One region of the Paenibacillus sp. J53TS2 genome, then DNA from elsewhere that is predicted to be linked to it. Evidence: riboswitches for the same ligand, from Rfam matches in the RefSeq annotation. Region 1 holds a riboswitch; the other holds the start of a gene.

Evidence for each region. Region 1 has a riboswitch for FMN ahead of ribD (bifunctional diaminohydroxyphosphoribosylaminopyrimidine deaminase/5-amino-6-(5-phosphoribosylamino)uracil reductase RibD). Riboswitches for the same ligand answer to the same signal wherever they lie in the genome.
Region 2: another riboswitch for FMN. It lies ahead of KJS42_RS16725 (DMT family transporter); the one in region 1 lies ahead of ribD (bifunctional diaminohydroxyphosphoribosylaminopyrimidine deaminase/5-amino-6-(5-phosphoribosylamino)uracil reductase RibD).

Annotation. Positions count from the first base shown of each region.
Region 1 is NZ_BOSK01000004.1:89,924-106,100, forward strand. It holds gene lysA (diaminopimelate decarboxylase) at 46-1,374, shown strand; gene KJS42_RS10485 (peptidylprolyl isomerase) at 1,511-1,948, shown strand; gene tlp (small acid-soluble spore protein Tlp) at 2,022-2,249, opposite strand; FMN riboswitch at 2,464-2,626, shown strand; gene ribD (bifunctional diaminohydroxyphosphoribosylaminopyrimidine deaminase/5-amino-6-(5-phosphoribosylamino)uracil reductase RibD) at 2,911-4,038, shown strand; gene KJS42_RS10500 (riboflavin synthase) at 4,038-4,712, shown strand; gene KJS42_RS10505 (bifunctional 3,4-dihydroxy-2-butanone-4-phosphate synthase/GTP cyclohydrolase II) at 4,958-6,196, shown strand; gene ribH (6,7-dimethyl-8-ribityllumazine synthase) at 6,257-6,724, shown strand; gene KJS42_RS10515 (segregation and condensation protein A) at 6,843-7,640, shown strand; gene scpB (SMC-Scp complex subunit ScpB) at 7,609-8,262, shown strand; gene KJS42_RS10525 (DUF2953 domain-containing protein) at 8,417-9,100, shown strand; gene ytfJ (GerW family sporulation protein) at 9,073-9,570, shown strand; gene KJS42_RS10535 (D-alanyl-D-alanine carboxypeptidase family protein) at 9,711-10,913, shown strand; gene KJS42_RS10540 (nucleoside recognition domain-containing protein) at 10,949-11,578, shown strand; gene KJS42_RS10545 (spore maturation protein) at 11,585-12,118, shown strand; gene KJS42_RS10550 (pseudouridine synthase) at 12,254-13,000, shown strand; gene KJS42_RS10555 (peroxiredoxin family protein) at 13,456-13,983, shown strand; gene resB (cytochrome c biogenesis protein ResB) at 14,006-15,676, shown strand; gene ccsA (cytochrome c biogenesis protein CcsA) at 15,673-16,177, shown strand, end outside.
Region 2 is NZ_BOSK01000007.1:223,926-240,102, forward strand. It holds gene KJS42_RS16695 (amino acid ABC transporter permease) at 1-371, opposite strand, end outside; gene KJS42_RS16700 (amino acid ABC transporter substrate-binding protein) at 472-1,257, opposite strand; gene KJS42_RS16705 (glycoside hydrolase family 9 protein) at 1,628-3,283, shown strand; gene KJS42_RS16710 (SGNH/GDSL hydrolase family protein) at 4,142-5,833, opposite strand; gene KJS42_RS16715 (AraC family transcriptional regulator) at 5,861-6,787, opposite strand; gene KJS42_RS16720 (glycoside hydrolase family 52 protein) at 6,942-9,077, shown strand; gene KJS42_RS16725 (DMT family transporter) at 9,175-10,188, opposite strand; FMN riboswitch at 10,320-10,473, opposite strand; gene KJS42_RS16730 (glycoside hydrolase family 18 protein) at 10,580-11,866, opposite strand; gene KJS42_RS16735 (MetQ/NlpA family ABC transporter substrate-binding protein) at 11,936-12,811, opposite strand; gene KJS42_RS16740 (methionine ABC transporter permease) at 12,829-13,500, opposite strand; gene KJS42_RS16745 (methionine ABC transporter ATP-binding protein) at 13,512-14,276, opposite strand; gene KJS42_RS23305 (collagen-like protein) at 14,713-15,603, shown strand; gene KJS42_RS16755 (nucleotidyltransferase domain-containing protein) at 15,769-16,177, opposite strand, start outside.

The DNA.
Region 1 (16,177 bases):
TGTTTGCTATACTGGTGTAAAATTTGAAAGTGGAGGACTGCATAGATGTATTTACACGGTACCAGCAAAATTAATGCAAAAGGCCATCTCGAAATCGGCGGCTGCGATACGATCGAGCTAAAGCAATCCTACGGAACGCCGTTGTATGTCGTAGATGAAGCTCTTGTGCGGCAAAGATGCCGTGAATATATGAACGCCTTCCGAGCATCGGGCCTGGCTTTCCAGGTTGCTTATGCCAGCAAAGCGTTCTGCGTCATGGCGATGTGCCGGCTGGCCGAGGAGGAGGGCTTGTCCCTGGACGTTGTCTCCGAGGGCGAATTGTTTACGGCCCTTCAAGCGGGATTCCCTGCGCAGCGAATCCATTTTCATGGCAACAACAAGACGCCGGATGAATTGGAAATGGCGATATCCGCCGGCATCGGCTGTTTCGTGGCTGACAATTTTACGGAGCTGCATATGCTTCAAGCGCTTGCCGCTGAGAAAGGCGTCACCGTGAATATTCTGCTGCGCGTAACGCCGGGGGTGGAAGCCCACACCCATGAATATATTTCAACCGGCCAAACCGATTCCAAGTTTGGGTTTGATATCGGCAACGGCTCGGCTATGGAAGCTGTTGAGTTGGCCAACCGAAGCTTGAATCTACATTTGCTCGGCGTACATTCGCATATCGGCTCGCAAATTTTCGAAGTGGAAGGTTTCCAGATGGCGGTTGAGCGGGTTGCGGCGTTCGCTTTGCAGGTCAAGGAGAAGCTGGGCGTCACCTTCAAGGTCGTCAATTTAGGAGGCGGCTTTGGCATCCGTTATACGGAAGGCGATACGCCGCTGAAGGTTTCCGATTATGTCGGTGCGATTACGGATGCGGTCAAACGGGAATTTGCCGCGTATCCGCAGCTTCCGGAAATCTGGGTAGAACCGGGCCGGAGCATCGTAGGCGATGCGGGGACGACACTTTATACGGCGGGCACGAGTAAGGATATCCCTGGTGTGCGTAAATACGTCGCCGTGGATGGCGGGATGACGGACAACCCGCGTCCGGCCCTTTACGGCTCTAAATACGAGGCGATGCTCGCCAACCGTGGTAACGATGCGAATGAAGAGACCGTATCGATCGCCGGCAAATGCTGTGAGAGCGGCGACATGCTGATCTGGGACGTGGATTTGCCGAAGGTGAACAGCGGCGATTTGCTCGCCGTGGCTTGCACCGGCGCCTACAACTACGCGATGGCCAGCAATTATAACCGGTTACGCCGTCCAGCGGTCGTCTTCGTTCAAGACGGCCAAAGCGATCTCGTCGTAAAACGAGAGTCCCTGCAGGACCTAATCGCCTGTGACGTAATTCCGGAACGGATCGCCAAACAGCCTTCGTTGAAGTAAGTGACGAGGAGAGGCAGGAGTAAAGCCGAGGGGATCGGATTGTCCGATTCCCTCGGTTTTTTTGCTTGAAAGGCTTTTTTTTAGTAAACTGGAAGAGGTTTGTCCAATGACGCTAAGAAGAAGGGTGTGCACGGATATGAAAAAAGGTAAAATCGTATTGGAAAAAGGCGGCGAGGTCGAAATTCAATTCCTGCCCGAAGAAGCTCCGGGTACGGTCGCGAACTTCGAAAAACTGGCCAATTCCGGATTCTATAACGGACTCACGTTCCATCGCGTAATCCCGGGTTTTGTGGCTCAAGGCGGATGTCCGATCGGTAACGGAACCGGAGGCCCAGGTTACACCATCAAATGCGAGACGGATACGAATGTAACCAAACATGAGCGCGGGGTGCTGTCGATGGCCCATGCAGGCAAAGATACCGGCGGCAGTCAGTTTTTCATCGTATACGAAGCGCAGCCGCATTTGAACGGGGTACATACCGTGTTCGGCAAAGTGACTTCGGGAATGGAACTTGTGGACAATGTCCGTCCTGGCGATAAAATGAAGGAAGTTTCCGTTTGGGACGAAGCGTAAGCAGGTTCGAAGCGAAAGGGGTGCTCCGCAAGGCCAAGCAGGCTTGGCTGTGAAGCACCCCTTGATTCATTTTTTACGATTTTCTTTGATGAGCGGCTTCGTCCTTCACTTCTTCCCGGAAGCCTTCAATGGCGTGAAGCCGTTTTTCGTTCTTCTCCTGAACCTGTTTCTTCTCCTTGACGGAGATTTCATCGGCATGCTCACTGAGGTAATCTTGTCCCTCACGGAAATTCTCGATGGTGTTTTGAATGCTTCTTTGCAGCTTATCAACGTTGTCGGAGCGATTGTCCGGTTTAGCCACGTTCATTCCTCCTGAGTATGGGATTTGTCAATACGATATCGACTTTAAGGTTGGCTATTTCGGGAGGTTTTTATGCACCTTGGATCCCGGGAGATAGGGGGATGAAGATTCCTTGCTCGAATGGAATTGAGGCAGGGTGTAGTGACGAGTAGGCTTGATTTTTGACAGGAATAGTGCTAACATTCGTCTTGCAGTTATGCAAACCTAATATTAAGCAATCCTTCGGGGCAGGGTGAAATTCCCTACCGACGGTGATGGCTCATTGGACGCTAGTCCGATGTAGCACAAGTCCGTGACCCGCAGTGCTTTCGTAAGCATGCGGCTGAGCCGGTGAGATTCCGGGACCGACAGTATAGTCTGGATGGGAGAAGGAAAACGCGGGAGCACGTACGTTATTTTATTTGCGAAGGTGTTCGGATTTCGAGAGTTCAATCGACCAAGTTCTATTTTTCACATTTGATTTTGTGAAAGAGCTTTGGCGATGCTAGCTTTTCGCCATAAATTTATCGTCCTTGTTTATCAATGGATAAGCGGCGGCGTGATTTTAGGCGGAGGCGCTCTTTGATTTAGCGTAGAACTACTCTCATGATCAACCCTGCCGGATTGCGGCAGGGTTGTTTTTGTTACTGAGCGATAGGCAAGGACGGAAGGAGGATAGAGGATGAAGGTGATCGACGACGATTATTACATGACTTTAGCGCTAGACATGGCGGAGCGGGCGCTGGGACAAACCGGGACGAATCCGGTCGTCGGCGCCGTTGTCGTTAAGGAAGGGACGTTGGTTGGACTTGGTACCCACTTGCAACGGGGGACTCCGCACGCGGAGGTGCACGCCTTGAACATGGCCGGTTCCCAGGCCGAAGGCAGCACGGTATACGTCACATTGGAGCCTTGCAGTCATCACGGTTTGACACCCCCTTGCGCGGAGCGGTTGGTGCACGAGAAGGTGGCACGTGTCGTGATTGCCTGTGAGGATCCGAATCCCCTGGTTGCCGGGAAAGGAATCGAGTTGCTGCGTACCGCCGGGATTGAAGTTAAAGTTGGCGTGCTGCGCGACCGGGCCTTGAAGCTGAATCGCCGGTTCATCAAGTTTATCACCAGCGGCTTGCCGTATGTGACAATCAAATCTGCCAGCACGCTGGACGGAAAACTTGCAAGTCGATCCGGGGACAGCAAATGGATCTCGAACGAGAAAGCGCGGGAAATCGTGCACACGATGCGGCATCGCCATCAGGCGATTATGGTTGGCGTGTCGACGATCATAGCCGATAATCCGCAGTTGTCAACCCGTTTATCTGTCCCGGGTTTATCGCCCGTACGGGTCATTGCGGATTCCACGCTTCGCATTCCCGAGACGGCGCAGATTCTTCACGATGGGATAGCCCCAACTTGGATCGTGACTACTGAGCAGGCTGACCCGGACAAAGCTGAGCGGCTGACCGAGCTTGGCGTCGAGATCCTTCGTTGCGGAAGCGGCCCACAGGTCGATCTCAATGAGGCGTTAGTTCAGCTCGGACAACGGGGCATATCCTCCGTACTCGTTGAAGGAGGCGGTCGATTGAATGGCTCGTTGCTGGAACGTCAATTGGTGGATGAAATCGTGATCTTCTTCGCCCCCAAGATCGTCGGCGGGAGCGAAGCGCCCGGAAGTTTTAGCTTCGCCGGGTTTGATCTTATGCGGGACGCGGTCTCGTTACGCGACATGGAAGTCGAACAAATCGGGGATAATGTGTGCATCCGAGGAATTCCGGTCTGGGCACAGGCTGAAGTGAGGGAGGAGGATCACTGATGTTTACAGGACTAGTGGAGGAGATCGGCACGATGAAGTCGATCAGCCGCAAGGGCGAAGCGATGCTACTGAGCATTTCGGCGAAAGTCGTTACGGAAGGCATCAAGCTGGGCGACAGCATTTCTGTTAACGGTGTATGCTTAACGGCAACCTCGTTCGACGCTTCCTCCTTTACGGTAGATGTCATGCCGCAGACGTACCGCAACACGAATCTGAAGGATCTAAAACCAGGCAGTCGCGTGAATCTCGAGCGAGCCATGGCGGCCAATGGACGATTCGGCGGGCATATCGTACAGGGGCATGTTGACGGAATCGGTACGATTGTCGGGACCAGTCAGGATCAAAATGCGGTTGTGTTTCAAATCCGACCCGGGAAATCATCCTTATTGAAATTCATTATTCCAAAAGGATCGATTGCCGTGGACGGGATCAGCTTGACGGTGGTCGAATCGGAAGGCGGGATGTTTACGATTTCCATTATCCCTCATACGCTAGCCGAAACCGTACTGGCCTTCAAGCGGGCCGGGGACACCGTCAACCTGGAATGCGACGTACTCGGCAAATACGTGGATCATCTGCTGAAGTATGGCAGAGGTAGCGGCGATCCGGGGGAAGAGACCGGAGACGAGTCGGGAATCAACCTCCCGTTTCTGGCAGCGAACGGGTTCGTTTAAAAAAGTCGGGGGTTAAATGACGACATTTTGAACTACAACTTCAATAAAGGTTCAAGAAGTTGGATTTGGAGCACCAAGAAGGTTGAATGAAGCTAGGGACTGAGCAGCACAGCGTAGCTGGAAGCTACGTGAGCAGCGGAAGGCCCGGGTGAATGCAAGATTCGCCGCCGAATTGATCTTCTCGAGCTGCTTCGTGATCCAAAGACGACATTTTGAACTACATATAAAACAAGGAGGGGAAAGCTATGGGTGATATCGTATTAGACCGAGTCGAAGAAGCAATCTACGAATTGATGCGGGGCAAGGTCATTATCGTCGTTGACGATGAAGACCGGGAGAATGAAGGGGACTTTGTGGCCCTGGCTGAAAAAGCGACGCCGGAAGTGATCAACTTCATGATCACTCAAGGGCGCGGACTGGTCTGCCTGCCGATTACGGCGGAGCGAGCAGAGGAACTGGATTTGCAGCCGATGGTGGCGCAAAATACCGATAACCACGGGACGGCCTTTACCGTCTCCATCGACCATAAGGATACGACGACAGGAATCTCGGCCTATGAGCGTTCCTTGACGGTTAAGGCCATCATGGATCCGAACGCCAAGGCTGCGGACTTCCGCCGGCCGGGCCATATGTTCCCGCTGATTGCCAAAAAGGGGGGCGTGCTGCGGCGCGCTGGTCATACGGAAGCGGCGGTCGACTTGGCCCGGATGTGCGGCGCCTATCCGGCCGGCGTGATCTGTGAGGTCATCAAGGAAGACGGAACCATGGCTAGGTTGCCGGATTTGGTGGAAATCGCCAAAACCTATGACCTTAAATTGATCAGCGTCAAGGACCTGATCCATTACCGCAATGAAAAGGAGAAGCTGGTCACGCGCGAGGTCGAGGTGCGCATGCCAACCGATTACGGTGAATTCCGCGCCGTCGCGTACACGAATGATGTCGATAACAAAGAACATGTCGCACTGGTCAAAGGCGAGATCGACGGCGATGAGCCGGTGCTGGTGCGGGTGCATTCCGAATGCTTGACCGGAGACGTGTTCCACTCCCACCGGTGTGACTGCGGACCGCAGTTCGAAGCGGCACTGCGGCAGATTGAGGAAGCCGGCAGAGGGGTGCTGCTCTATATGCGCCAGGAAGGCCGGGGGATCGGCTTAATCAACAAGCTGAAGGCGTATAAGCTGCAGGAACAAGGCTTTGACACGGTTGACGCCAACCTGAAGCTCGGATTTCCCGCCGATCTGCGCGATTATGGAATCGGAGCGCAAATTCTCAAAGACCTGGGTGTCCGCCAAATCCGTCTGATGACGAATAATCCGCGGAAGATCAAAGGTTTAGAAGGATACGGTCTGGAGGTAGTTGAACGCGTGCCGATTCAAATGAAAGAAAACGCGGATAACACCAAGTATCTGCATACCAAACAAGCCAAGTTGGGGCATTTGCTCAAATTTGATGATTTGGAACAGGATGAATCCTCCCGCTTCTAAGGGCGTATCCGCAAAAACGATATTATCCACTATCCCACTTATAGAAAGGTTTGATGATTCATGGCAAACGTATTTGAAGGACATTTAGTATCGGAAGGGTTAAAATATGCGATCGTGGTCGGGCGTTTTAACGAGTTCATTACAAGCAAGCTGCTCTCCGGAGCTTTGGATGCCTTGAAACGCCACGGGGCCAAAGAGGAAGAAATAAACGTGGCTTGGGTGCCCGGCGCTTTTGAAATCCCGTTCGCCGCGCAAAAGCTGGCCGAAAGCGGCAAATATGACGCGGTCATCACGCTTGGCACGGTCATCCGCGGTTCAACCACGCATTATGATTATGTCTGCAACGAAGTCGCCAAAGGAGTGGCGGCCGTTGGCCTCAAAACCGGCGTGCCGACGATCTTCGGCGTCGTGACGACCGAGAATATCGAACAAGCGATCGAACGCGCTGGGACCAAAGCCGGAAACAAAGGCTGGGATGCAGCGATGGCGGCAATCGAGATGGCGAACTTGACGAAACAGTTGAAATAGTGCTTATCTTAATGTAGTACCTCTGATTCGTTGGGGTACTACATTTTTCTTTTGCAACAAACGTTTTTTAAGGTAAACTAATCTACATATATGTTTGGTTACGGGTGGAGGATGTTCATTGACGACAGTAACGTACAAGCTGGAATCCTTCGAGGGTCCGCTGGATTTGCTATTGCACTTAATTGATAAAGCGGAGATCGATATTCATCAGGTCTCGATTAGCGAGATCACCGATCAGTACCTCGAATATCTACAGGACATGCAGGAGCTGGAGCTGGAGGTGACCAGTGAGTTTCTGGTCATGGCGGCTACGCTGCTGTCGATCAAAAGCAAACAACTGCTGCCCAAACCACCTGTCATCGAATTGGATGATGAATTCGATTATTTGCTGGAGGATGAGGAGGACCCGAGGGACGAGTTGATTCGAAAGCTGATCGAATATCGGAAATATAAAGGAATCGCTGAACATTTGCATGAACGCGAATGGGAGCGCAGTTTGATTTTCTCCAAAGAACCGGAGGATTTAACGCCTTTTATGCCGGAAGTGCAGGAGAATCCGGTAAAGGGTCTGCACGCCGCCGACTTGATCGCCGTCTTTCAGAAGGCGATTCGTAGGGCGGCCAAGCGCAATACCGTAGCCCGAATTCACCGTGACGAGATTTCCGTCAAGGATCGGATCAAAGAAGTGGTTGGCGCGCTCCAACAGGCTGGTAAGGGGGGACGGTTGCTATTTTCTAAGCTGCTGCATCCCGAAATGTATCGACATGAAATCGTGGTCACGTTTCTTGCGGTGCTGGAACTGATGAAGATGAAGCAGATCGTCTGCTATCAAAACAAGCTGTTCGATGACATCGTTATGGAGTGGAGAGGGGAAGGAAAGATCGATGAATTTTCAGGAATTGAAGTCGATTATTGAGGGGCTGTTGTTTTTGGCCGGCGAAGAGGGCTTGAGCCTGAAGCAGCTGGCCGAAGTAACGGAACAGCGGCAGGAGGTGATTTCGGATGCCTTGCTCGATATGAAAACGTCATTCGAGCGAGCCGGCCGAGGGCTGCAAATCGTGCAGATTGCCGGCAGCTACCAGCTGGCGACGCTTCCGGAGCACGCCCCTTATTTCGAACGTTTGGCTTATTCGCCCTCGCGTTCAACCTTATCCCAAGCTGCACTCGAGACGTTATCGATCATTGCGTACCGACAGCCCATTACCCGGGTTGAAATCGAGGAGATCCGAGGGGTCAAGTCTGAGCGAGCTATCCATTCGTTGGTGAACAAGGATTTGATCGAGGAAGTTGGCCGCGCCGAAGCGATTGGGCGTCCCATTCTATATGGCACCACAAAGGCGTTCCTTGATTATTTTGGGCTAGCCAATTTGAAGGATCTGCCGGATATGGCCGATTTCGAGAGCACGGAACAGCTGGAGGAAGAAACACAGCTTCTATTTCAACGGTTGGAAGAACAACAGTTGACCTTCGACGATGTCAACAGCGACGAAGCAGGAGCGCAGCCGGAAAAGCGCCAGGATCCGGAAAACGAGAACTAAACGTGAATCTATGTAATCCAAACCGCCGGAGGAAGCTTCGGTGGTTTTTTGCGCTTAGTTGCTGCTTCATGCCGCATACCGACGAATTTTTTCCTTTTGGGCAAGCCATACTACGAGGGAGAATTTTTATCTGATAGGTATGGAGGGCTTTCCCGTGTGGATTTGGCTCGGAGGCATCCTGATCCTGCTGCTGCTTATAGCCGCCTTGATTTTGCTGTCTACAATCACGCTCCATTTGACCCTGCGTAAGAAGAATCGGGACGATACAATCCTGCTGGATGTCACGATGCTCTATGGCTTTGTTCGCATGCATTACCAAGTGCCTTCCGTAAGGTTGAAGAACTGGCGTGAAGGCCTGCAGATCGAGAAGGATCGGCCCGAAAACGTATTGCAAAAGGAGTCTTCCAGTGTTGACCAAAAAGTAAACAAGGACATAATCCATCAATGGATGGAGGAGTTCGACCGGATGCTCAAGGCGACCAGCGGGTTTAGGGTTTGGCTTCGGGCCACGCTCCGCCGCGTTTCGTTCCGCCAGTTGGAATGGTCGACGAATGTCGGTTTACAGGATGCAGCCCATACCGCAACATTGACCGGGGCCTTATGGGGGGTCAAAGGCACAATCGTGGGTTGGCTTAGCCATCGCATTCGATTAACGCAAAGACCCAAGCTATTCGTCGTCCCCGTATTTGGGGGAACGCCGTTATTTTCCACGGAATTTCGCTGCATAGCGCAAATTCGCTGCGGTTATGCTATATATGCTGGACTGGTTCTTATAGTTCGCGTGCTAAAAGTGAAAGGAGGAGTGAAAAAATGGCTGACCATCCTATTCAAGGATTAATGCAAACCGCCATGGAAAACATCAAGGATATGGTTGATGTTAACACGATTGTGGGCGAGCCGGTCGAAACGCCGGACGGTAGCGTGATTCTGCCGATCAGCCGCGTCGGGTTCGGTTTTGCCGCAGGGGGTAGTGATTTTAATATCGAGGACGGCCAAGATAAATCGGCCTCAGGTTCGACCGAGCACGGCAAAGCCCGTCCGTTCGGTGGCGGTAGCGGCGGCGGGGTTTCGATCAATCCAATCGCTTTCCTTGTCGTTGGAAAACCTGGGGTGCACATTGTACCCTTGGATAACCAGACGCATCTGGTCGAGAAGATCATCGATTCGGTCCCTGGTGTCATCGACAAAATCCAGTCCATGTTCCCGAATCAATCTGGAACTGCAGATCCCTCGATGGCAACGGCGCATGTAGCTCAGAATGCGATGCAGGAATCGGCTGCAAGAACCGGCATCAACCCGTTCACCTAACCACCTTTCGACCGTTGATCCTTTCCGGACTTCCGGGAGGGGTCTTTTTCTTGATCCCAGATGGGACATACTCTCTTGGATCATCGCATATAAGTTAAACAAGTACTCGCAACAGTACCTGTTACCGGAGGAATCAGCTTATGAGGAAAACCACACCTGGCCGCAGCTATCGTACCTTTTACAGTTTCTTGGCCGCCATCCTGTTGATGGGTTGGCTAAACCCGCAGGCGGTACAAGCCACTCCTGCCGCGCCAACGATTCATGCCCAAGCCGCCGCGGTCATTGACGTAACTTCGGGCCGCCTGCTTTACAATTTGCGCGGGGATGAGACGCTACCGATCGCCAGCCTGACCAAAATCATGACCGCTATTGTCGCGATCGAGCATGGCAAGCTATCGGATACGGTTACGGTCGGAAGAAACGCTTTTGCTAAGGAAGGTTCGTCTATTTATCTCCATATGGGGGAAGAAATGAGCCTGGAAAATATGCTGTACGGCCTCATGCTTCGTTCGGGCAATGATGCGGCCACGGCGATTGCCGAGCACGTCGGCGGCTCCGAAGAGGGCTTCGTCTACTTGATGAACGAGAAAGCCAAGATGCTTGGTCTGATGCATACCCACTTCCAGAATCCACATGGTTTGGATGCCAAAGGCCATTACTCAACGGCCAACGATTTGGCCAAGCTGACAAGCTATGCACTGAAAAACCAGCAGTTTAAAGAGATCGTCCGAACCCCCAGCAAAACCGCACCGAATCCCAATGATCCTTGGGATTATAAATGGTTGAATAAGAACAAGATGTTGCGTTTCTACGACGGGGCCGACGGCGTCAAAACCGGATATACCAAAATCGCCAAACGATGCCTGGTGAGCTCCGCGACCCGTGGCGGACAGCAAATCGCGGTCGTCACGTTAAATGACGGGGATGATTGGAATGACCACCGGAAGTTGCTGGATTATGGTTTTGCCAACTATCCGTTGACAACCCTGATCGGCGAGGGGCAGGAAATTGAGCAAGGCCTGATCACTGGGGCAGAATTTAAGTATGCGTTGGCGACGGAAGAAGCCAGCTACATCGAAAGAAGGCTGAAGCTAACTACGGCGCGCACGGGTTCATTTGGATACCGCGGGAAAATTAGCGTTCTCTTGAATGGGGAAGAAATCGGCACGGTACCGGTCTACGATAAAATCAGTTATCGTCCATCCGGATCAGGAGAAGGAAGTGAGCCGAGAGCAGGTGGGGCCTTTGGTTCCGCTTCAGATCGTAAGCTCATCCGGCTACCTTCCGATTGGTCGGATGCATTTAAAAAGGTGCTGCAATCCCTACTGTTTGACGTTCGATAGCAGAGGGAGCAGGACAGGGTTATGGAGGGGAAAAGATGGTCAACAAAATATGGCTTGCGCTCATTTTGATCGGTTTTTTGTTCGCTGCGATCAAAGGGGATATCGGCACTGTGACACAAGCAGCGTTTGATGGGGCGGCGACCGGCGTGACCGTATGCTTTGGTTTAATCAGCGTTCTAGTATTCTGGCTTGGCATCATGCGTCTAGCGGAGGATTCCGGCCTCGTCAAGGCCATCTCCAAGCTGCTCGGGCCGGTCGTCGCTTATCTGTTCCCCGACGTGCCGAAGAATCATCCGGCCATGGGGTATATTTTATCGAACATGAGCGCGAATTTGCTGGGACTGGGAAATGCAGCAACGCCTATGGGAATCCGCGCGATGCAGGAGCTTCAAGAATTGAATCCGGATAAACAAACGGCATCCCCGGCAATGTGTACACTACTTGCCCTGAACACGGCCAGCATTACGCTCATCCCAACGACGCTCATTGCCATCCGCATCAACTTTCAATCGGCGAATCCGGCGGAAATCGTGGGTTCTACCCTGCTCGCGACCGCAATCGCCACGATGGCGGCCATTGTAGCCGACCGATGGTATCGCAGGCATAGCACCTATCGCACCCCGCCACAGGCCACAGCGCCGCCCAATATCTCATTGAAAGGGTGAGGCACTTTGCTGGACTGGATTAACCTTGTCTCTGCATGGGCGGTACCGGTCATGATCGCATTTATTCCGCTTTATGCTTATTTCAAAAAAGTGCCGGTCTACGAATCGTTCGTGGACGGGGCTAAGGATGGCTTCTCAACCGCCATTGGCATTATCCCGCATTTGGTGGGCATGATGGTGGCGATCAGCGTGTTCCGCGCTTCGGGGGCGCTGGATTTCTTCGTCGGGTGGATGGCTCCCATGCTGTCTTGGCTGAAGGTTCCACCGGAAGTGCTGCCGCTCGGTTTCCTCCGGCCTTTGACGGGGACGGGCTCGCTTGCGTTTACAACTGACCTGATCAAAACTTACGGACCGGATTCGATGATCGGCCGCATTGCATCTACGATTCAAGGCAGTACCGATACGACATTATACGTATTGACGGTTTATTTCGGCGCCGTAGGTATTCGGAACGGCCGTTACGCTTTAAAGGTTGGATTATTCTCGGATATTGTCGGCTTTGTCGCGGCGATCGCCGTTTGTCTGCTCTTATTCGGATAACTTATACATATTGACGGGTTAGTGTAAACCGCCCTGCAGCTGTCTAGCTGTCGCGGCGGTTTTTGCTGTTTCTCCTGCGGCTATTGTGATTTTGTCTTTCGGTGGGTATCATGTGTATGAGGTGACTTAGCGAAAATGGAGAGATTACAGAAAATATTAGCCGCCGCAGGTGTGGCATCCCGTCGCAAATGTGAGGAATTGATTCTGAGCGGCAAAGTTCAGGTGAACGGAGAAACCGTCACGACATTAGGCACGAAGGCCGATCCGGCCGTGGACGTCATTACCGTCGAGGGCAAGACCATCGGTACAGAGAAGAAGCTGTACCTTATGTTCAACAAACCGAAAGGCGTCATCACGAGCGCTTCCGATCCCCAAGGCCGTAAAATCGTCACCGACTATTTAAAAGGAATCACAGAGCGGGTTTATCCAGTAGGCCGGCTTGATTATGATACTGAAGGACTGCTGCTACTAACGAATGACGGTGAGTTTGCTCACCTTCTGACGCATCCAAAGCACCATGTATCGAAGACTTATCACGCAACGGTTAAAGGAGTGCCGCATGGCTCGGCACTGGACAAGCTGAAGCAAGGCGTGATGCTGGAGGACGGGATAACGGCCCCGGCAGAGGTGGAATACCAGGACATCGATCCGGAAGGGAAGTTCTCGACCATCTCCATCACGATTCATGAAGGCAGAAACCGCCAAGTGCGCCGGATGTTTGAGGCGATCTCGCACCCTGTGACGAAGCTGAAGCGCATTTCCTTCGGCGATTTGTACCTCGGTAACCTGAAGCGCGGCATGTACCGTCACTTGACGAAAGAAGAGGTTGAAAGCCTCTATAAACAAGCCCGCACTACCACACTCCCCACACCAAAGCGCTAGAAAACGCGGTGAAAGGGAGGCGAGAGGCAACAGGTGGGACGATTCTGAAAAAGCGAAGCGCCAAGGCACGGTAAATTGAACGGAAGCACGGAAAGTGGCAAAAGGGGAAAATGATTCTGAAGAAGCGAAGCGTTCGCCTTTGTGAGCGGAATTCTACCTTGAAATCATATGATATAGAATTCCGCGAGCAACAGCGATCGTAAGAACATTTTACCCGGCTGCCCCAGTCGTAGCCAAACCATTCGTTCAAGTCATTCTAGGCCCATAAGCGATAGCATGTTCGCAGGAATCGTTCACCTTACTGCATTTCCCCACATTTTCTCCTCATTTCAAGCGCGTCACATAATATTCATATTTCCCCGGGCTGAAACTGCGACGAATTTCGTTATAATGTTCATAGAGTGTTCACGATTTGTTCGACACTTATGATTATTGTCATAGAAAGGAAGTTAACTATGGGGAAAGCGAGACGGCCGATCCAAATCGTCATCTTGCTGCTGATCGTCGTGCTGGGCGGCTATGCCATCGGGACCGCAGTGTCCGGCGGCGAAGCGGATAAACCCAAGCAGGGGGGTAAACCGCCGGCTTTTAAGCTGCTCGGTTTGGATGGACAGGTACATACGTTGGATGATTACAAAGGCCAAGCGGTCGTCCTGAACTTCTGGGCTACCTGGTGCACCTATTGCGTGAAAGAGATGCCAGCATTGCAAGCTCAGGCGGAAAAATGGCGCGATCAAGGCGTCGTCGTATTGGGGATCAATACGGGCGAGGATGAGATGACCGTGCAAAATTTCATTAAGCAGACGGGCGTGGATTTTCCCATTTTATTTGATTCCGATAATACCACGACGCGCGATTATGGGATTGTACCGATGCCAACAACGTTCTTTATCGGAAAGAACGGCAAAATCTCCTCCATTCATCAAGGCGAGCTGAACTTGGACACGTTGGATGACCAAATCAAGCAACTGCTGGATCTTTGACGACGAGAGGAGGGCATAATCGGTGATCCAAAATACAAAATGCGAATGCGGCCACCAAAATCGGGTGGGAACCGTGTTATGCGAAGCTTGCGGCAAACCGCTGTTTGAGGATGAGCAGCCGGGCGGGCTGCTGGAGATGCGATATGACGGGGTCGCCCGACGTTCGCAGCGAGCCAACCCCAATATGATCGATCGGGTTTGGAATTTCTTCTCCTCCGTGAAAGTTGCCATTTACCTGATCATCATTACGCTGATTGGTGCTATGTTCGGCACGATCTTCGAACAAGAGAGCAACTTTATTAATTTCGATCCGTCCACTTTTTACAAAAACAAATACGGCACGATCGGCGAAATTTATTATCGACTGGGTTTATCCCATACGTATGAATCCTGGTGGTTTACACTGCTTCTGGTGATGATCGGCGCTTCGCTGGTGATCTGCAGCCTGGATCGCGTGCTTCCGTTGTACAAAGCGCTTTCAAAGCAAAAAGTACGCAAGCACCGGGAATTCCTCACCCGTCAGAAAATCGTTTACCAAGGGGAGATCGGCGAAGAAGGTGCCGACTGGGTCCAGCGTGCCGTTCAGCCTCTACGTAAGAAGCACTATCGTGTTCATACGGAGGGCAGTGCCCTGCTGGCGGAGAAACAGCGATTCAGCCGCTGGGGCCCTTATATCATTCATATCGGGCTGATCGTTTTTCTACTGGCCGTCTTATTTCGCGGGTTGCCGGGACTTCACATGGACAAACATTACTGGTTCCCTGAGGGAGAAATTACGCGGATACCGGAAACGAACCTGTTTATAAAAAACGAGAAGTTTACGGTGGAGTATTATAATGAGGACGAAATGTCCGAAGATTTCAAAGCTAGGGGCAAAGTCGTCCCCAAGTTGTTTGAGACGCAGGCAGTCCTCTATGAATGCACGGCCGATTGCGATGATCCTTCCAAAGAGCCGCAGCTCCGGGAAGTGGAACGTCACGCGATCCGGGTGAACGATCCGCTCAGTTACAAAGGACTCCAAGCTTATCAGTTCGACTTCGATCTTACGCCGAAGCTGAGATCCGTGCAGCCGGCTTTAGTGAATGCCAAAACCGGGGAATCGTATGGCAAATTCAAATTAGATATGAGAAATCCCCAACGCGAGGTTGAGGTGGGGCCATATCGGCTTACGCTGCTAAACAAATATATGGATTTTTCCCTGAACGACCAGGGGCAGCCGGTCTCCATCTCCGGTGAGCCCAACGCGCCTGCCTTTTTGTTCTTGATCGAAGGACCGGATCTTCCTGAACAAGGCGCGCAGTATATTTACTTTCCCAAGCAGATCGACAAGGAGCGGTTTCAGCAGGATGCCATCAACCAACAACTCGGCGGTGTGCAGACGAAGCTGCAGCTCGATGTCCTTGGCATGGAGGACGTGGATTTTGTCGGAGCGTCCAGTTACCTGAACATCCGGATCGACCGGGCAATGCCTTTCGTTTGGTTGGGGCTCGGAATCGTGATGCTTGGGCTGATCTTAGGGTTTTACTGGCAGCATCGCCGAATTTGGCTACGGGTGGACGGCCGACAGCTGACGCTGGGCGGACACACGACGAAGAACTGGTTCGGTATGCGCCGTGAAGTTTCCGGGTTCCTTCATGCGATGGGCTTGGAAGCAGATGAGAAGTCTTTGGAAAACGGGGGGAAACGTCCATGAACTTTCTGGAAATCAGTAGAGTCGCATTTATGTCGGCCTTTTTGCTTTATTGCGCAGCTTTCATTTGTTATGTAGTGGCCGTAACGGGAAAAACTTGGCGCAATCGCGACCCGGAGCGCCATGAGGCGAAATGGGGGCGTATTTCGTTTAGCATCTCTTCGCTTGGCTTGCTGTCGCATCTGGTTTATTGCGGTACTCGCTGGGCTTACAGCGGACATGTGCCGGTCAGCAATATGTACGAATTCATGTCGTTTTTGTCGATGATGATTATGGTGGCCTTCACCGTCGTCTTTGTCATTTACCGCAAGATTCTACTTGGAGTGTTCGCGCTCCCGCTGGCTATTCTTATTATGGCTTATGCTGCCGTATTCCCGCAGGATGTGCAGCCGTTGATTCCGTCGTTGCGCTCGATTTGGCTCTATATCCACGTAACGCTGGCGGCCACGGGAGAATCGTTTTTCGCCGTCGGCTTTATCGCCGGATTGATGTACCTTTTGCGCG
Region 2 (16,177 bases), on a different contig from region 1:
GCCTCGTATTGGCCTTTGTCTATCGCCAGCAGACCGCCGCGGAAGATCTCCGCGAAGTAGGCTGCGTAATTCAGCGTAAAAGCCAAGCATGCGGCCGCGAATCGGTCCATGACGAGATACTCGCCAATGACCGGAATCACCGGCAGCCCGAAGCAGACGAACAGCATTTGCAGCAACAGCGGCGTGCCGCGCATGACATAAATGTACGCGCCGGCAAACCAAGCGACCGGTTTGATTCGGCTGCGAACCATAAAGGTAAAGGCAAATCCCAGCGGAATCGACGTCACAATCGCCAGCACAAACAGCAGAATCGTGGTTTCCATCCCTTCCAGCATCGGCCCCAGGATACTCAATAAATACTCCATACTCATGGTCGTTCTCCTCGATTTATACTTGTACGATGCCCCGCGGGCTAGCCGCAGCCAGCAAAAAACCGGATTCCGAAGCAATCCGGTTTGAGCGGGTTCGTTTCTACTTCAGCACTTTATCTTCGCCGAACCATTTCTGCGAAATTTCGGACGCGGTACCGTCCTGGTTCAGTTCATCAAGCGCCTGCTGCAACTTGTTGAGCAGCTCTTCGTTGCCTTTCTTCACGCCGATGCCGTATTCTTCAGGCGCCAGCGATTCGTCCAGCAGCTTAAACGTCCCTTCTTCTTTGGACATATAATATCTCGCCACGACCTCGTCGATGACAACCGCGTCAAGACGCTTCGTCTTGAGATCGCTGAGCGCCAGCACGTTGTCTGGAAATTCGGAAATGGTTTTGATCTCGCTCTTGATCGGTGCCGCGTTAAGCGCGTCCGCCGCGGAAGACAATGACTGCAGTCCCACCGCTTTGCCAGCCAGATCGCTTAATTGGGCGATTTCCGAATCGGCTAGCGTGACAACCACCTGGCTATTTTTCAAGTAAGGCTTCGTGAACAATACCTTACCTTGACGTTCTTCCGTAATCGTATATCCGTTCCAGATCAAATCGATCCGACCGCTATTCAGTTCGGATTCCTTAGCCGACCAGTCGATGGGCTGGAAGGTGGCCTCCTTTCCCATTTTCTCCGCTGCCGCTTTGGCATAATCAATGTCGAAGCCCACAATTTCGTTCTTTTCGTCGCGGAAGCCCATCGGTGCGAATTTATCGTCAATCCCGATCACCAGCTTGTTGTCATCTTTCCCGGCTCCCGAGCCCGAACAACCGGCCAGCATCGTCAATACCAGAGCCATCACAAGACCCATCATGATCATTTTTTGGTTCGTTTTCATCTGTCTCTCTCCCCCTGAAGTTGACCTCTGTGTACGCTTCATTTGTGCTCTTTCCTGTGTTTGCTTCGACAGAAGGTCTTACGCTTTAGTTCGCTAATACGTTATCAGACTATCATGATACCATACTACCAAAAAAGAGTCGATAGGATCCCTGTCGTTTGTCAGAATCTCCCGGTTATTGTGACAGATCTCCGAACGATCCGATAACGATAAAATTATAACGATCGATCATTAAATTTCGAGTCTTGTTATTCGAATCGGAACATGCAAGGATAGAAGAGTGAGCTAGAGGTAGGGTTAGTAATTCGCGAAACGAAGAAATGCCTATTTTTGAAAACGTTTACTTTAACGATCGAAAAGAGGGATACGCATGAACCAAACATCCAACACCCCTGTACCACTGCGTCGAAGCATCTCTGTCAATCAGCTCGGCTACCCGGCCGAAGCCGCTAAATCCTTTGTTTACGCCGGCTCGGGCGGTGAATTCGAAATGATCGATACCGTCTCAGGAGAAGTGGTTTACCGGAGCGCAACCGGTCCTGCACAGCAGGATGAAGCATCGGGGACAACGGTCTGCCGGGGCGATTTCGGGGAACTAAGAACACCGGGAACATACCGGGTTAGCCTGAACGGCGAAAGCTCGGCAGCGTTTGTGATCGCCGGCAATCCCTATGCCGACTTGCAACAGGGCTTGCTGAAGGCATTTTATTATTTACGTTGCGGCATGGAGCTGGAGGAGAGCATCGCCGGCCCCTGGAAGCATCACGCTTGCCATACTTCCGAGGGCATCGTGTACGATGATCCTTCCCTCCGCCTGGACAGCCGAGGCGGTTGGCACGATGCTGGCGATTATGGGAAATACACCGGCCCGGGAGCCAAAGCGGTTACCGACTTGCTGTTAGCTTACGAGGGGAACCCCAAGGCGTTTCAACGGCCGATTCCGTTGCCGGAAAGCGATGATCGGATACCGGATGTGTTGCACGAATGCCGGTACGAGCTGGAATGGTTGTTTAAAATGCAGGACCCGCGCTCGGGCGGCGCCTTTCACAAGTTGACGACGAAGCAATTCCCTCCGCTCGACATCATGCCTGAAGATGACCGGGACGACCTTTACTTTCTGCCCGTCTCCGCCACCGCTACCGCCTGTCTAGCCGGCGTGATGGCGATGGCAGCGCGGGTCTATCGACCGTTTGACGAAGCTTTTGCTACGCGCTGCCTGCAAACGGCCGAACGCGCTTGGGCTTGGCTGGACCAAACGCCGCCTCATCCGGACGGTCCCGGCTTCAAGAATCCGGCCGATGTCGGCACGGGCGAATACGGGGATGCAAGCGACTTGGACGAACGGTATTGGGCCGCAGCCGAACTGTTCCGTACGACCGGCGAAGGGAAATATCACGAAGCATTCCGCGGGCTAGCTGCCCTCCCCTTCGCCAAATACGAGCTGGGCTGGACCAATATGAGCGGCTATGGGACAATCGCATACCTGTTCGGCGCGGAGGCAGGTGCCGATACAGATCCCGCATTGCGCACCGCGTTACAGGAAGGGCTGCTCGCGGAAGCCAAACGATTAGCCGACCGTTGTGCAGAAGACGGTTATCTCACCTCCCTGCGCCCGGAGGATTATATCTGGGGCAGCAACATGGTGCTGATGAATAACGCGATGCTCCTCCTGATCGCCAACCGCCTTGGCGGTGAGGAACGTTACCGGGAGCTGGCGCTCGAGCATATTCACTATCTCCTGGGCCGCAACGTACTGGATCTCAGCTACGTGTCCGGCTTTGGCGACCGCTCGGTCAACCATCTGCATTATCGCCCGTCTGTAGCGGACGACGTGGAAGCGTCCGTTCCCGGCCTCGTGTCCGGGGGACCGAACCGCAACCTGAACGACGACTATATGCAGGAGCATCTGCAAGGACTGCCTCCGGCACAATGCTTCGTCGACCATGAGCTAAGCTATGCCGGCAATGAAGTGACGATCTATTGGAACTCGCCGGCCGTGTTCGCCGTATCGCAGTTTGTAAAGTAACTTTTCTCGGATCAAAGGACGCCGCGGGGAATGCGCCTGCGTGCGTCCTTTTTCAGTGGCTCAACCAGTTATGGTCGGTACCGCTGCCCTCCATCCGTCCTCGTTCGCGTCCTCGACTAGCGTGGGCGTCGGCGAGAGTATGCGCGAACTTGGGGGTATTAGGTTAGGACGTTCGGTCATTGGGATTATATATGAAATTTCGAATATAATTGCCGGATTCACGCTCAAATAGGGAGTTATATATGAAATTTCATACAGATTGGCTGTTGGAGAGCCGAATGCGGAGATTATATATGATATTTCGAACATAACTGCTCATTCCATCATCAAACCTCGAATTCTATATGGAATTTCATATAGAATGTCCTGTTAAAAGGTTAGCTGCAGCAGCGAACTGTTATGTAGATCTAAGTTTTGCGCAAAAAGACCGGGGTGCGATCCAGCTAACCCATCCAGGCGTACGTGAGAAGCCACTAATTCCCCCCAACGTGCAGCGCAAACGAAATACTAGATACATGCTGGAAATGGTGTGTTGCAAATCATGAGTTACTAGTTACCCGTTCGCAAATTTCGAGATCCGGGTTGTGCGTTATGAGTTATGAGTTATGAGTTATGAGTTATGAGTTGCGAGTTGCGAGTTGTGAGTTGTGTGCTACGAGTTGTGAGCTACGAGTTGTGAGCTACGAGTGTGATGATCCAAGGTACGGGCTACAAGTTACAAGCTTTGGGCTGCCAGCTACCGGCTACCGGCCACTAACCCGCTTACTCCTTCCACGCCCCTCTTCCTCATCCGTACTTCCCCACCGCTTAACGCAACGAACCACCGTCCAAATCGCATCGGACGGTGGTTCACGGTTGTTATCGGCTGTGGTTCGCAGCCGCTGTGAGGACAAACTCCACGATGGGCGTGACGTCGGGCAAGCTGTGCGGGTGATGCCCGCCACCCGGCTTGAGGATCGCCGTCACCGTGCCGCCATGGGCTTGGTAGACGCGCTCCAGCACCGCGCCGTTCTCCTCGAACGGCACGTCGAGGTCGGCGTCGCCGGAGACGAGCAGCACCGGCACGCCGGCGCGGGCCGGCGCGACCAGCACCGCCAGCAGGCGCTCCGTCTCCTCGCCGGCACGCCGGGCGCCCTCCGCCGGAGAAGACGCGGCTTGGGCGATGCCGTACGCCGCCAAGCAGTCGCGCCACTCCTCCGGCTCGCCCCGACCCGCCCCCTGGCCCCCCGGCCAGCTGCGGATGTCCACCACCGGCGCGTCGAGGTACAACGCCGCGACGCGATCCGGGTACAGCGCGGCGTACCGCAGCGCGTACAGGCCGCCCCGGCTGAAGCCGAACAACACCGGCTTCGGGGCGAGTCCGTATTTCGCGGCCACCTCGGCGCGAAAGGCTTCCATCTGCCCGGCAGCGTACGGGCAGCCGTAAAGATGGCTCAGCCGGCAATAGGCGAGATGCCAGCCTTGCTTGAGCAGGGCGAGGTCGGCGTCCGCGAACGCGCCGAAGAACTCGCTCCGCCACACCCACGGCCGACCAGGCGCGGCATCCTGAGGAGCGACCACCACGCATTCGCGGCCGCCGAAGTAAAAGTCGGTGCGCGCAAAGCCCATCCATTCGCTCACCTCAGCACTCTCCGCGCCGCCCTCCTCCAAGGCGGCCCGCTTGATCGCCGGCAGCAACGCCTCAGCCTGCAGCAACGCCTCAGCGAGCGGCGGCGTCTCCATCTTGTTCGGGTTCGTATGCCCGACATGCTCCCGCCATGCCGCATTCAGCACGGCTCGGCGCTCGCCGACGAGCCGGATGAACGCGCTGTCTCCGCCATCCGCCCAATCTGGCATCCGCTCCAGCTCCAGATGGAACACACGGCTCAGAATCGTCCGAGCGATCACCCAATGCCCGTCTTCGTTCGGGTGGATGCCATCGCCATAGCGATAGCCGGGGTCCGCCTCCCGCCGAGCGCGAATCAATTCGCCAAGCGAACCGCGGAGATCCACGACCGTCAGCCCTTCGGCCTCGCCGTACTCGCGCACCCAGTCCCCATAACGGTCCAAGACGGCGTTATAATCGATGAAAGGACGCTCAAACGAGTAGTCGTCCATTCCTCCCGGCAATGCCTCCCCGCCGGCTGAAGCAACGTCAAACGGCGGCGGCGTCATCAGGATGACGCGGGCTCCCTCGCCGCGCACCCGGTCCACGGCCCGGCGCACTCCGTCGCGATAAGCTTCAAAACGCTGCTCTCCAAGCGGATGGTAGATGCCGTCGTTCATTCCGTAGCAAATAAACGCCCAATCCGGCTGCACTTCCGCCAAGGCGCGCTCCAAACGCTCGTGCACGCAGGGACGGGGAAACGGATGATCCGCTTCGCTGGTTCCTGCCGCGGTTTCACTACTGACCCCCAGATTGATCCACTCCAGCCGGCGTTCCGGCAGATGCTTCAAGAAAAATGCCTCTAAATTACGGATGTACGTTCCGTTCTCCGTAATGCTGTCGCCAAAAAAGACGATCCGCTTACGGAGCGGCAACGCCAATAAGTCAGCGCTTTCAACTGTCACTGCAGCCAACCCCTTTCATAATAAGAGTTAAATGTGAAACCTAGCTCGAAACTTGCCAGGCGATTCCCCGGTCCAGCGCTTAAACTGCCGGCTGAAATGCGCGATATCCTTGTAACCGAGACGCATGGAGACGGCTTCCACCGAGAGTTCCGGCTCCATCAACAGGAGCTTGGCCTTCTTCAGCTTTAGCGCCGATAAGTACTGGCGCGGCGACATCCCGTAGACGCTGCGGAAAATCCGGTTGCAGGAGGACGCGCTATAGCCGAGTCCGGCGGTAACCGCCGCAACGGTTTCGCGTGTCCGATCCCCATCGACCCCGTCGCCATCGCCGTCGCCGCCGATACCCTCGCCCGTTATCGCGTTTACAGCCTCCGACTCGTCAACGCTGCGTTCCAAGCCGGCGGCAATCTCTGCCGCGATCCGGTTCATCCGGCTGCCCGGAGCGCCGACTTCCCGTTCTGCCAGCCCTTCACTCAGGCCGGCGAACAGCTCGAACACCGCGGACAAAGCCCGCATCTTGTCCGCCAGCTTAGCGCCCGCCCCGTGCGAGGTCAACGCGATCAGCTTATCCAGGCTTGGCCGGATGATCTCGGCCAGCGGGCTGTCCGCCGCATGCAAGAGCTCCTCGCCGCGGCACAGCAGCTCGCGAAGCACGGGTTCGTCGACATTAAAATGCAGACAATAATACGTCATCGACTCCGTCCCCAGCGTCCGGCTTTCGTGCACGTCCTCGGGGCGCAGCAGCAGGAAATCGCCGGGCTGCTGTACGTACCGTTTGCCGCCCACGATCATCTCCTGACTGCCCGCCAGCAGCAGGTTCACTTCGAACAGCGGATGGCTGTGCCGCGGGTACGACCACGCGCTCGTCACCGTCCGCAGATGCGCGGCAAAGAGCTTAAACGTCGAATCCATATCCGGCAGCATATATTCCGTAACCTGATGCTCTCTAACCACCCTCGTCCCTCCGTTTCGCTGCTTTTGGTCCCCTCCTCGCCGTCTTTGAACGTTTTGGATAAATCAATCGACGGTTTGGATATGGGCGTTCCCCCAAAGCCTTGATATAATCAAACTAGCACAACCGCAACCAATTGAACAGGAGGTAATCAACTTGGGTAAAAATATATTTTTTAACGCGAATCACTCCCCGATGGGAGCCTTCGCCAGCTTTACGTTAGGACATCCCGGCCAAAGCGGCGGATTCGACCTCGAACTGGGCAGCCCGCCTAAGCAGAACATTTACATCGGCTTGCAGGACGACGGGCAAGACCATTACCGGGCCCTGCCGTTCTTCGGCGAAGGTCTGGATGAGCGGGACCGTTATACGACGGAAGAGAGCGGCGACGAGTCCAGCGAGCAGCATTCCGTTCAGAAAAAAGAAAGCGGTCTCATCGAACCGTTCGGCCGCAGCGAGATTGTCCGCCGATTCGGTGCGGCGATCGACGAATGGCAAGCCGGCGATTTGACGTTCCGCCTGATCTCGCCGTTTGAAGGCGTGCCCGACCCTGAGACGGCGACCGAAGATCAGCTGCGCTTCGCGCTCATGCCGGCCGTGCTGGCCGAAATCACGGTCGACAACACGCGGGGAACCTCGGCCCGGAAAGCCTTCTTCGGTTTGCAGAACATCGATCCGTTCAGCGCAATCCGACGCTTGGAGGATGTGACCGACGGCCGGATCTGCGGCGTCGGCCAGGGCCGCCATACCGCGATTGCAGCGAACGACCCGCGGATTAGAAGCGCCGGATTCTTCAAGATGGAATCCATCCTGAAGCCAAAGGTTCCGGAGAACCTCCGTTTTGGTCTCGGGCCAGTGGGCGCGCTGCTCATGGATACCCCCGCCGGCGAGAAAGCTACCTACCGCTTTGCGCTCTGTTTCTATCGCGCCGGTTACGTCACCACCGGGATGGACGCGTCCTACTATTACACGCGGTATTTCGCCAATATCGAGGACGTAGCCGATTATGCGCTGGCTGAGTTCGACCGTAAGCTGGAGGTTGCGCAGAAAGCCGAGACGCTTGTCTACGACTCGAAGTTGACCGAGGACCAGAAGTTTATGCTCGCGCACGCGATCCGCAGCTATTACGGTTCCACCGAGCTGCTGGAGCAGGACGGCAAGCCGCTTTGGGTCGTGAACGAAGGCGAATACCGGATGATGAATACGTTCGATTTGCTGGTCGACCAGTTGTTTTTTGAGCTGAAAATGAACCCGTGGACGGTCAAAAACGAGCTGGATCTCTACACCAGCCGCTACAGTTATCGGGACACGGTACGTCTTCCCGGAGATGCGACCGAATATCCCGGCGGCATCAGCTTCACGCACGACATGGGCGTTGCCAACACGTTCTCCCGACCGGGCTATTCGGTTTACGAGCTGCATGCGATTGACGATTGTTTCTCCCATATGACCCATGAGCAGCTCGTCAACTGGGTATTGAGCGCCACGGTTTACGTCCAGCAAACGAATGACCGCGAATGGCTGGATCGCAACCTGCCGATCCTGGAGCAATGTCTGGAAAGTATGGTGAATCGCGATCATCCGGACCCAGCTAAACGGACCGGCGTCATGGGCCTTGACAGCTCCCGCACGATGGGCGGTGCCGAAATCACCACTTACGACAGCTTGGATGTCTCGCTGGGTCAAGCGCGGAACAACATCTATTTGGCTGGCAAGAGCTGGGCAGCTTACGTCGCGATGGAAAAGCTACTGCGAGCAAACGGTCGCGAGGCGGCGGCCGAACTGGCCGGACGGCAAGCCGATCGGTGTGCCGGGACGATCACCGCGCATCTGCTGCCAGGCGGCTACATTCCGGCGGTCATCCAGGAAAATAACGACTCCAAGATTATCCCGGCGATCGAGGGTCTGATCTTCCCGCTGTACACTGGATGCGAAGAAGCGCTGGATCCGAACGGCCGGTTCGGCGAATATATTCGGGCATTATCCACGCACCTGAACACGGTGTTGCAACCCGGTATCTGCCTGTTCGAAGACGGTGGGTGGAAGCTGTCCTCGACGAGCAACAATTCCTGGCTCAGCAAAATTTATCTGTGTCAATTCATCGCCCGCCAGATCCTAGGCCTGGCCTGGGATGAACGGGGCCAAGCGGCCGACGCCGCGCATGTCGCCTGGCTGACCTCCGAGAAGAACGCCTTCTGGAGCTGGAGCGATCAGATGATGGCCGGCGTAATCTGCGGCAGCCGGTATTATCCGCGCGGCGTGACGGCGATTTTATGGCTGGACGAGAACTAAACGATCACGGCCAAGCGAGCTGAATAAAGCGAAAAAAAGCGAGGTTTTCCGAACCCAGTTAAGGGCGGAAACCTCGCTTCTTTTTATAAGCGAAAGGTTATTGCTTGGCTCCCTGGCGGGAGATCAGGAACAACGTGCCCCAAATCAGAACGAATCCGCACACCTGGGCGGGCGTAATCATCTGCTGGAAGGCAATCCAGTTGATTAGAACCCCGACCATTGGGAAGCTGAGTTCGGCTAATGTGGCGACCGAAGCCTTCGTTGTCGTCAGCCCCTTGTAGTATACAAGCAGGCTGAGCAGTCCCGGCAGCAGCGCTTGTCCCAGCATGTTGAGCGAAAGCGCGGCAATTTGTGAGGTACCGGCAGGCAGGTTCCAGGCGGCCCCTTCGTTCCAGGTGATGGCCAGCAGCAGCGGCAGCGCCAATACAAACCGCAGCGACGTCACCGTCTCATACTTCATATGCCCAACCATCATCCGGCCCATCACGGTGGATCCGCCCCACAACGCGGCCGCGCCCAGCGACAGCAAGCTGCCCACCTGCACGAAGTCGCTCCAATGCCCGATCGGCATCGTAAATCCGAAGGTCAGTAAATACGTTCCGAGCAGCGCAATGACCAAGAAGCCGAAGAAGAACCGAGGCAGCTTCTCCTTGAGCAGCAATCCGGCCAACAGGATGGCAAACAGCGGTTGCATCTTCTGCAGCAGCAGCACAGCGTTCAGATCGCCGTTCGACAGCGCCATCGTAAACAGAATCGTGGCGATGGCGGAACCGCCCCAGGAAATGAAGAGCAGCGCGCCCCCTTGCTTCCAGCCCAGCCCTTTCAGCTCGGTGCGGTTGTTCCATAAGACAGGTATGGCAATGAGCGCGATAATAAGGTGCTCAATGAGTACAATTTGGGCCGACGTCAGCGACTCCAGCAGGATGACTCGAAATAACGGGTCAACGCCCCACAGCGCCGCCCCCAAAACAACGAGCCAAAATCCGCTTCGCGATTTGCGTGCCTCTGCCTTCGCAGACGATTGCTGAACCTGGCCGGATGTGCCCGTAAGCGCCCCCGCGCCCGCGCCAGCCTGAATCCCGAGTCCGCCGCTAACATTTGCTTTTTCCATGGTGTTTGTCCCCTTCTTGAATAGAGGGTCTAAGTAGAAAACCCCCGCATCGACCTTCGTAAAGGTTTGCGGGGGCTGACCAAATAAGCCTGTCAGGAACCGTACCGGTCCCTGGATCAAACTATAGCTTTATTGATCTTCTCCCATCCGGACTTTACCGTCGGCCTTGGAATTACACCAAGTCAGTCGCGTGCGGCCGAAGCCACAAGCGAGTCGCGGGCTGCAGTTTCTGCAATCAGAAACCTCACCGCCGGTTAGGAATTTCACCTTACCCCGAAGATCTCTATTCATTTAAATTTTGATTACTTAACTTGTTTATATCATAACGCAGGATTTTCGGGAACTCTGTTACAAAAATCACAAAGTCCTCTCACGTCCGAAAAATTAGGTTCTACCCTCTTTTGACCACATCGAAGTTGTTCTCGATCAGCAGCCAATTTTGCGGAAAACTCAAGCCCAGCTTCCAATAGCTCATCCCGCGCAGCCCCAGCTCCTTGATCAGATTAAACTTGGCTTGGATTGAGCGGGCATCCTCAAACCATACTTCATGTTCCCGTCCTTCCCCATCCCAATAATGATAAAACGGAGCCTGATCCCGGTCGCTGTATTGAATCGCGACGCCGTGGCGCGCCGCAATTTGGATCGCTTGCTGGGGACTAACCGCCCGCGCGACGCTTCCTTGCACGAAAGGCAGCGTCCAATCGTAGCCATACAGATTTTGCCCCATCATGATTTTGGAGCCGGGCATTTCGGTCAACGCGTATTCGATCACACGACGGACCGGACCGATCGGGGATACCGCCTGGGCTGGTCCCCCGCTGTAGCCCCACTCATAGGTCATGATCACAACGAAGTCGGCGATTTCCCCGTGCGCCCGATAATCATGCGCTTCATACCACAGCCCCTGTTGGCCGGCGCTTGTCTTGGGCGCCAGAGCAGTGGACATCAGCCAACCCTGTTGCGCAAAACGCGCTTTGGCTTTTCGCAGAAAAGCGTTGTAGGCTTCCCGGTCGGCCGGCCGCAAGAACTCGAAATCGAAATGGATATCCCGAAAACCGTAATTGCTTGCCGTCGTAACGATATTGTCCAGAAAACGGTCCTGGATCGGGATATCGTTCAGCAAAATCCGGCCTAACTCATCGCTAAATTGATCGTTCTCCTGATTCGTGATCACCATCATCAGCACGACCCGGTTCGCCCGGGCGATTTCCGGAAACTGATTGAGCGGCGGCTCCTTGAGCGAACCATCCCGCTGCGCCTGAAAGCTAAATGGAGCCAGGTACGTCAGGTGCTGCGCCACTTCGCGCGCGCTTCGCTCCAGCGCTGGAGCAACCGTCCCCCCGCGCGGCTCAACGTAGGCGTTAAACTCGGCGCTTCTACGCGGGCGCGGCGGGATATATAACCGAAATCCGATCGACAGGGGTTGATCCGCGGCAATGGCGTTGACACGAGCCAGCTCTTGATAACTTAACCCAAATCGCTGCGCGATCGACCATAGGCTGTCCCCGGACCGAACCCAGTAATAGCTGCCGACAATCGGGATAACCAAGGTTTGTCCAACCACAAGCTGTTCCGGGTTCGGCAGTTCGTTGGCTTCGACGATATCCTCATAAGGTACGCCATAAGCATCCGCGATGCTGTACGTCGTTTGGCCCGGCTGGACAGGATGAATCTGCATCTGCTCCCCTCCTTCATATGGATCATGTTATCACCATCCTATGAAGGAGCCAGTTTGACCTATTCCCCGTCAGAACGCCGGAAGGGCAATCTCGTTGTAATTGTCTTCAAGGAATTTTTTGACTTCCGGACTGGAAATCGCCTTCGCCAGCTTCTGGATCGGTTCCGAATCCTGATTGTCCTGGCGGGCGACCAAGGTGATCGCAAAAGCCGATTCCACGGTTTCTGTCAGCAAAGCGTCTTTCTTCGGCGTAAGACCCAGCGGGCTGGCATAAGCCGGAGTCATCAGCACCAAATCGGCGTCATCCAACATCCGCGCCAGCATCAGTAGATCAACTTCTTCGAATTTGTAATTGTGGCTATTTTCTACGATATCACCCACGGTAGCATGGATGCCCACGCCTTCCTTCAGTTTGATCACGCCGGCCTTATCCAGCATATCTAGCGATCGTCCCCCGTTCGTCGCGTCGTTTGCGATCACGATGGTCGCGCCGTCCGGCAATTCTTCCATCGATTTATAGCGTTTGGAGTAAGCTCCGTACACGGCATGATAAACCGGCTGAACCGGGACGAGGTTGGCGTTTTTATTCTTATTGTATTCTTCCATCCAAGGCACGTGCTGGAAGAAGTTCGCATCGACTTCTTTGTTCGCTAGCGCGTCGTTAGGCTGAATATTGTCGGACAACACGACGATCTCCAAGTTGATACCTTCCTCTTTGAGCTGCGGTTTAATGAGTTCAAGGATGTCGGTCATCGGCTGAATCAAAGACGCGACCTTTAACGTTGTCATTTCCGTCGTCTCGGACTCGGCCGCGGCCGGTGCGCCTACGCCTGTCTCCGCATTCCCGGTGTTTGAAGCGTTCGAAGCGTTGCCATTATTGCCGCATGCGCTTAATACCAATATCAGCAGGACCAGCGTCATCATCCATTTACCTGTCTTTATCATGATTTCTCCCTCCGTTATTAGCGTTTATCCAACCAACGGGACAACGCATTTCCTATAAATTGAATTCCTTGCACCAGAACAATCATCAGCAGGATCACCGCGGCCATCAGCTCGGTTTCGAACCGCTGATAACCGTAGCGGATGGCAAAATCACCTACGCCGCCGCCGCCAACCACGCCCATCACCGTGGAATAAGAAATAAAGCTGATCGTCGAGGAAGTCAGACCCAACACCAGGCCGGACCGGGCTTCCACATATAGAAACTTCGCCACAATCTGAAGCTTCGACGCCCCCATGGACCGCGCCGATTCGATTACGCCTCGCGGCACCTCGAGTAGCGATTGCTCGACAAACCGCGCATAAATCGCAATCGCAACGACCGCAAGCGGGATGGAGGCCGCCAGCGTCCCGATCGCCGTACCGACGATGAGACGGGTGAGCGGAATCATAAACACCACCAGCAGCAGGAACGGAAAGGAACGAATGACATTAACCGCTCCGTTCAACAGGCCATACCCCAGGCGGTGTTCATAAAGCTGGCCTTTGCCGGTTAGATACAAGGCGGTTCCCGTCGGCAAACCGAGGAGAACGGCAGCGAGCAGCGCGATCCCAACCATGGCGAACGTCTCGCCGACCGCTTCGCCAATTTGGCTGCGATACTGGATGAAGTTGTCCCACATCAAGGTCATATCAAACACCCTCACACCTCCGTCCCGCCAAGCAACAATTCCCTGTAAGAAGCGCTGTAGCCTGCGATACCGGAGGTTCCGGCCTCCGCTTCGTTTCGTTCGAGCGTAAACGCATCGATCAACCGGCCGTCCCCCATCACCGAAACCCCTTGACAGATGCTGCGGACCACGTCCATCTCATGCGTGACGATCACGATCGTCACTCCCAGCGTCCGATGGATATGCAGCAGCACTTCCAGAATCTCCGCAGTCGTCTTCGGGTCCAGCGAGGAGGTCGGCTCGTCGCAGAGCAGGATGTCCGGCCGACTGGCCAACGCCCTGGCGATGGCCACTCGCTGCTTCTGCCCACCGCTGAGGGAAGCCGGGTATTGGCCGGCCTTGTCCTCCAGACCGACAAAACGCAGGCATTCCCGTACACGGTTAAGGCGCTCCCTCCGGTGCAAACCGGCAAGTTCCAACGGCACGGAAACATTGCCGCTGACCGTGCGATTATTCAGCAGATGAAACTGCTGAAAGATCATGCCGATCGAACGCCGCACTTCACGCCGCGTGGTCTCGGGGAGCGCAGTAAGCTCCTGGCCCAGTACCGTCACGGTTCCCTGATCCGGCAGCTCCAAGGCGTTCATCATTCGCAGCAGCGTCGATTTACCGGCTCCGCTGGGACCGATGATACCGTGGATGGTGCCTTGCGGAACCCGCAGGGATACATCGCGCACCGCCTCGAATCGTCCGTTCTGCAAGCTGTAGGTTTTGCTGACATGCTCCAAAGTGATGATAAGCGCCCCCCCTTTCGGGTTGCTTCTGTATTACTTATTTTAAAGTCCTGTTTCATCGAGCTTTCACCAGTTGATTATAGACTATTAATTGCGCTGTGTCACTAATTCTTATTGATTATTATAAAACCAAGGGCAATCCTTCCACGCAATCTTCGTAAACGTGCTGGGGGGAGAAAACAAATCTATGGGCGGGAAAATCAATACCATTGTTTGCCGGGAGATGTCGAACGGAAATAGGAGAGGGCTTGTCCTAGCTTGGCTTAGAAGCTAGTAATTACAGTAAGCAGGAAAGTGTTTTCAGAGAGTTGGGGGCTTCCAATCCTTGGGGTTTAGGCAAAAACCGCTTTCTGCGCATAGAGGTCAATCGTCCAAACATTCTGCCGAATAGACAATACACTAAGGTTGAATCAACATTATTGGAGGTGTAACGACTTAGATGGGAATGAACGAAAGCAAGCATTGCAAACCACGCAAGCACCGTAAACTTCGGAAACTGCACAAAGGCCACAAAATCCACAAACGCCACTTCCACCATGTAAAAGGAAAAAAGATTAAGATCATCAAAATCAAGGTAAAGCCAAACATTAAAGTGCAAGCCCCGCAAGGGCCGATGGGAATTCAAGGCGTCTCGGGTCAACAAGGCATTCCGGGCCCGCAGGGAGTTCCCGGTCCTGCCGGACCCGTCGGACCTATCGGACCCGTAGGGCCCGTAGGGCCGGTCGGACCCCAGGGATTGCGAGGTCTAACCGGCGAAACCGGACCGGCAGGACCGCAGGGCTTACCTGGACCGCAAGGACCCGCAGGGCCGGCAGGACCCGCTGGAGGGCCTCCTGGACCTCCCGGACCGGCAGGACCCGCAGGGCCGGCAGGGCCAGCAGGAGCAGTAGGACCCGCAGGGCCAACAGGACCCGCGGGACCCGCGGGAGGCATCTCCGACTTTTTAAGTATTTATCGCGTTGACCCCGGTCCTGGAACCGATACGGTGCCTGGCAATACCGCCATTACGTTCAACGGGCTCTTGGCAAACTCCGGCGGAGCGTTTATCTTCACGCCCCCATCCTCTACAGTAACCATCACGGAAGCAGGAGCGTATTTGGTCAACTTTACGGTCCACAATCAGGGAGATGCAGCTTTCAACCTGACCATTAATGGTGCTCCGATCACGCCGGCCCCATTTACCGGAAATGGCGGCGGCCCTACCTCGGCAGAGGTCATCGTTAGCATCCCGACCGTACCGGCAACCCTTCAAATCGTAAATGCAAGTGCCACACCTGTTCAGTTGCATAATCAGTTAAACTCGACCTTAACGATTTTGAAATTGGCATAATTCCTTTCGTTCCATCGATTATATCGGCCTGCCCTGGATTTGGCAGGTCTTTTTTCTATTATCGTATTCGGACCTCTTGCTGAATGTGCAGGGATATCGGTCCTATCAGCTATTGAACTACGAGACAGAGTTTCCTTATTGAGATAGGTAGGGTGAGTTCCAGGCCTATGAAACGCTCGGGCCTTCTGAGAAATGGCCCCCCCAAACCTCCTGCAGTACAGATCGAAACAATTCATCCAGCCTGTCGTGCAGCTTATCCTTGCTCCGGTTTCGGGATTCCAGCCCCGGAGCAAGCCTCTCAAAATAAGCCACGCGCTCGGTCAAATATTCGTCCAACCGGGGAAGGCGGGGCTCCGGTTCCGGTTTGGCCCTGCTTTTCTTACGCGTCAGTAGCAATCCGATCTCCTCCCGGAGCCCGCCGCCGCTTACGTCCGGCAGTGCCGCCTCGACGAGCTTCTCGATGTCCATCGGCGGCGGCGTTCCGCGGCGCTCGATCCAAGCGCAGGCCAGCAACGGCCGGAGGACGTAAAAGTAGGCCTTGGGCGCGGCCTTCTCGCCTCTCAGCTCTGTCCGC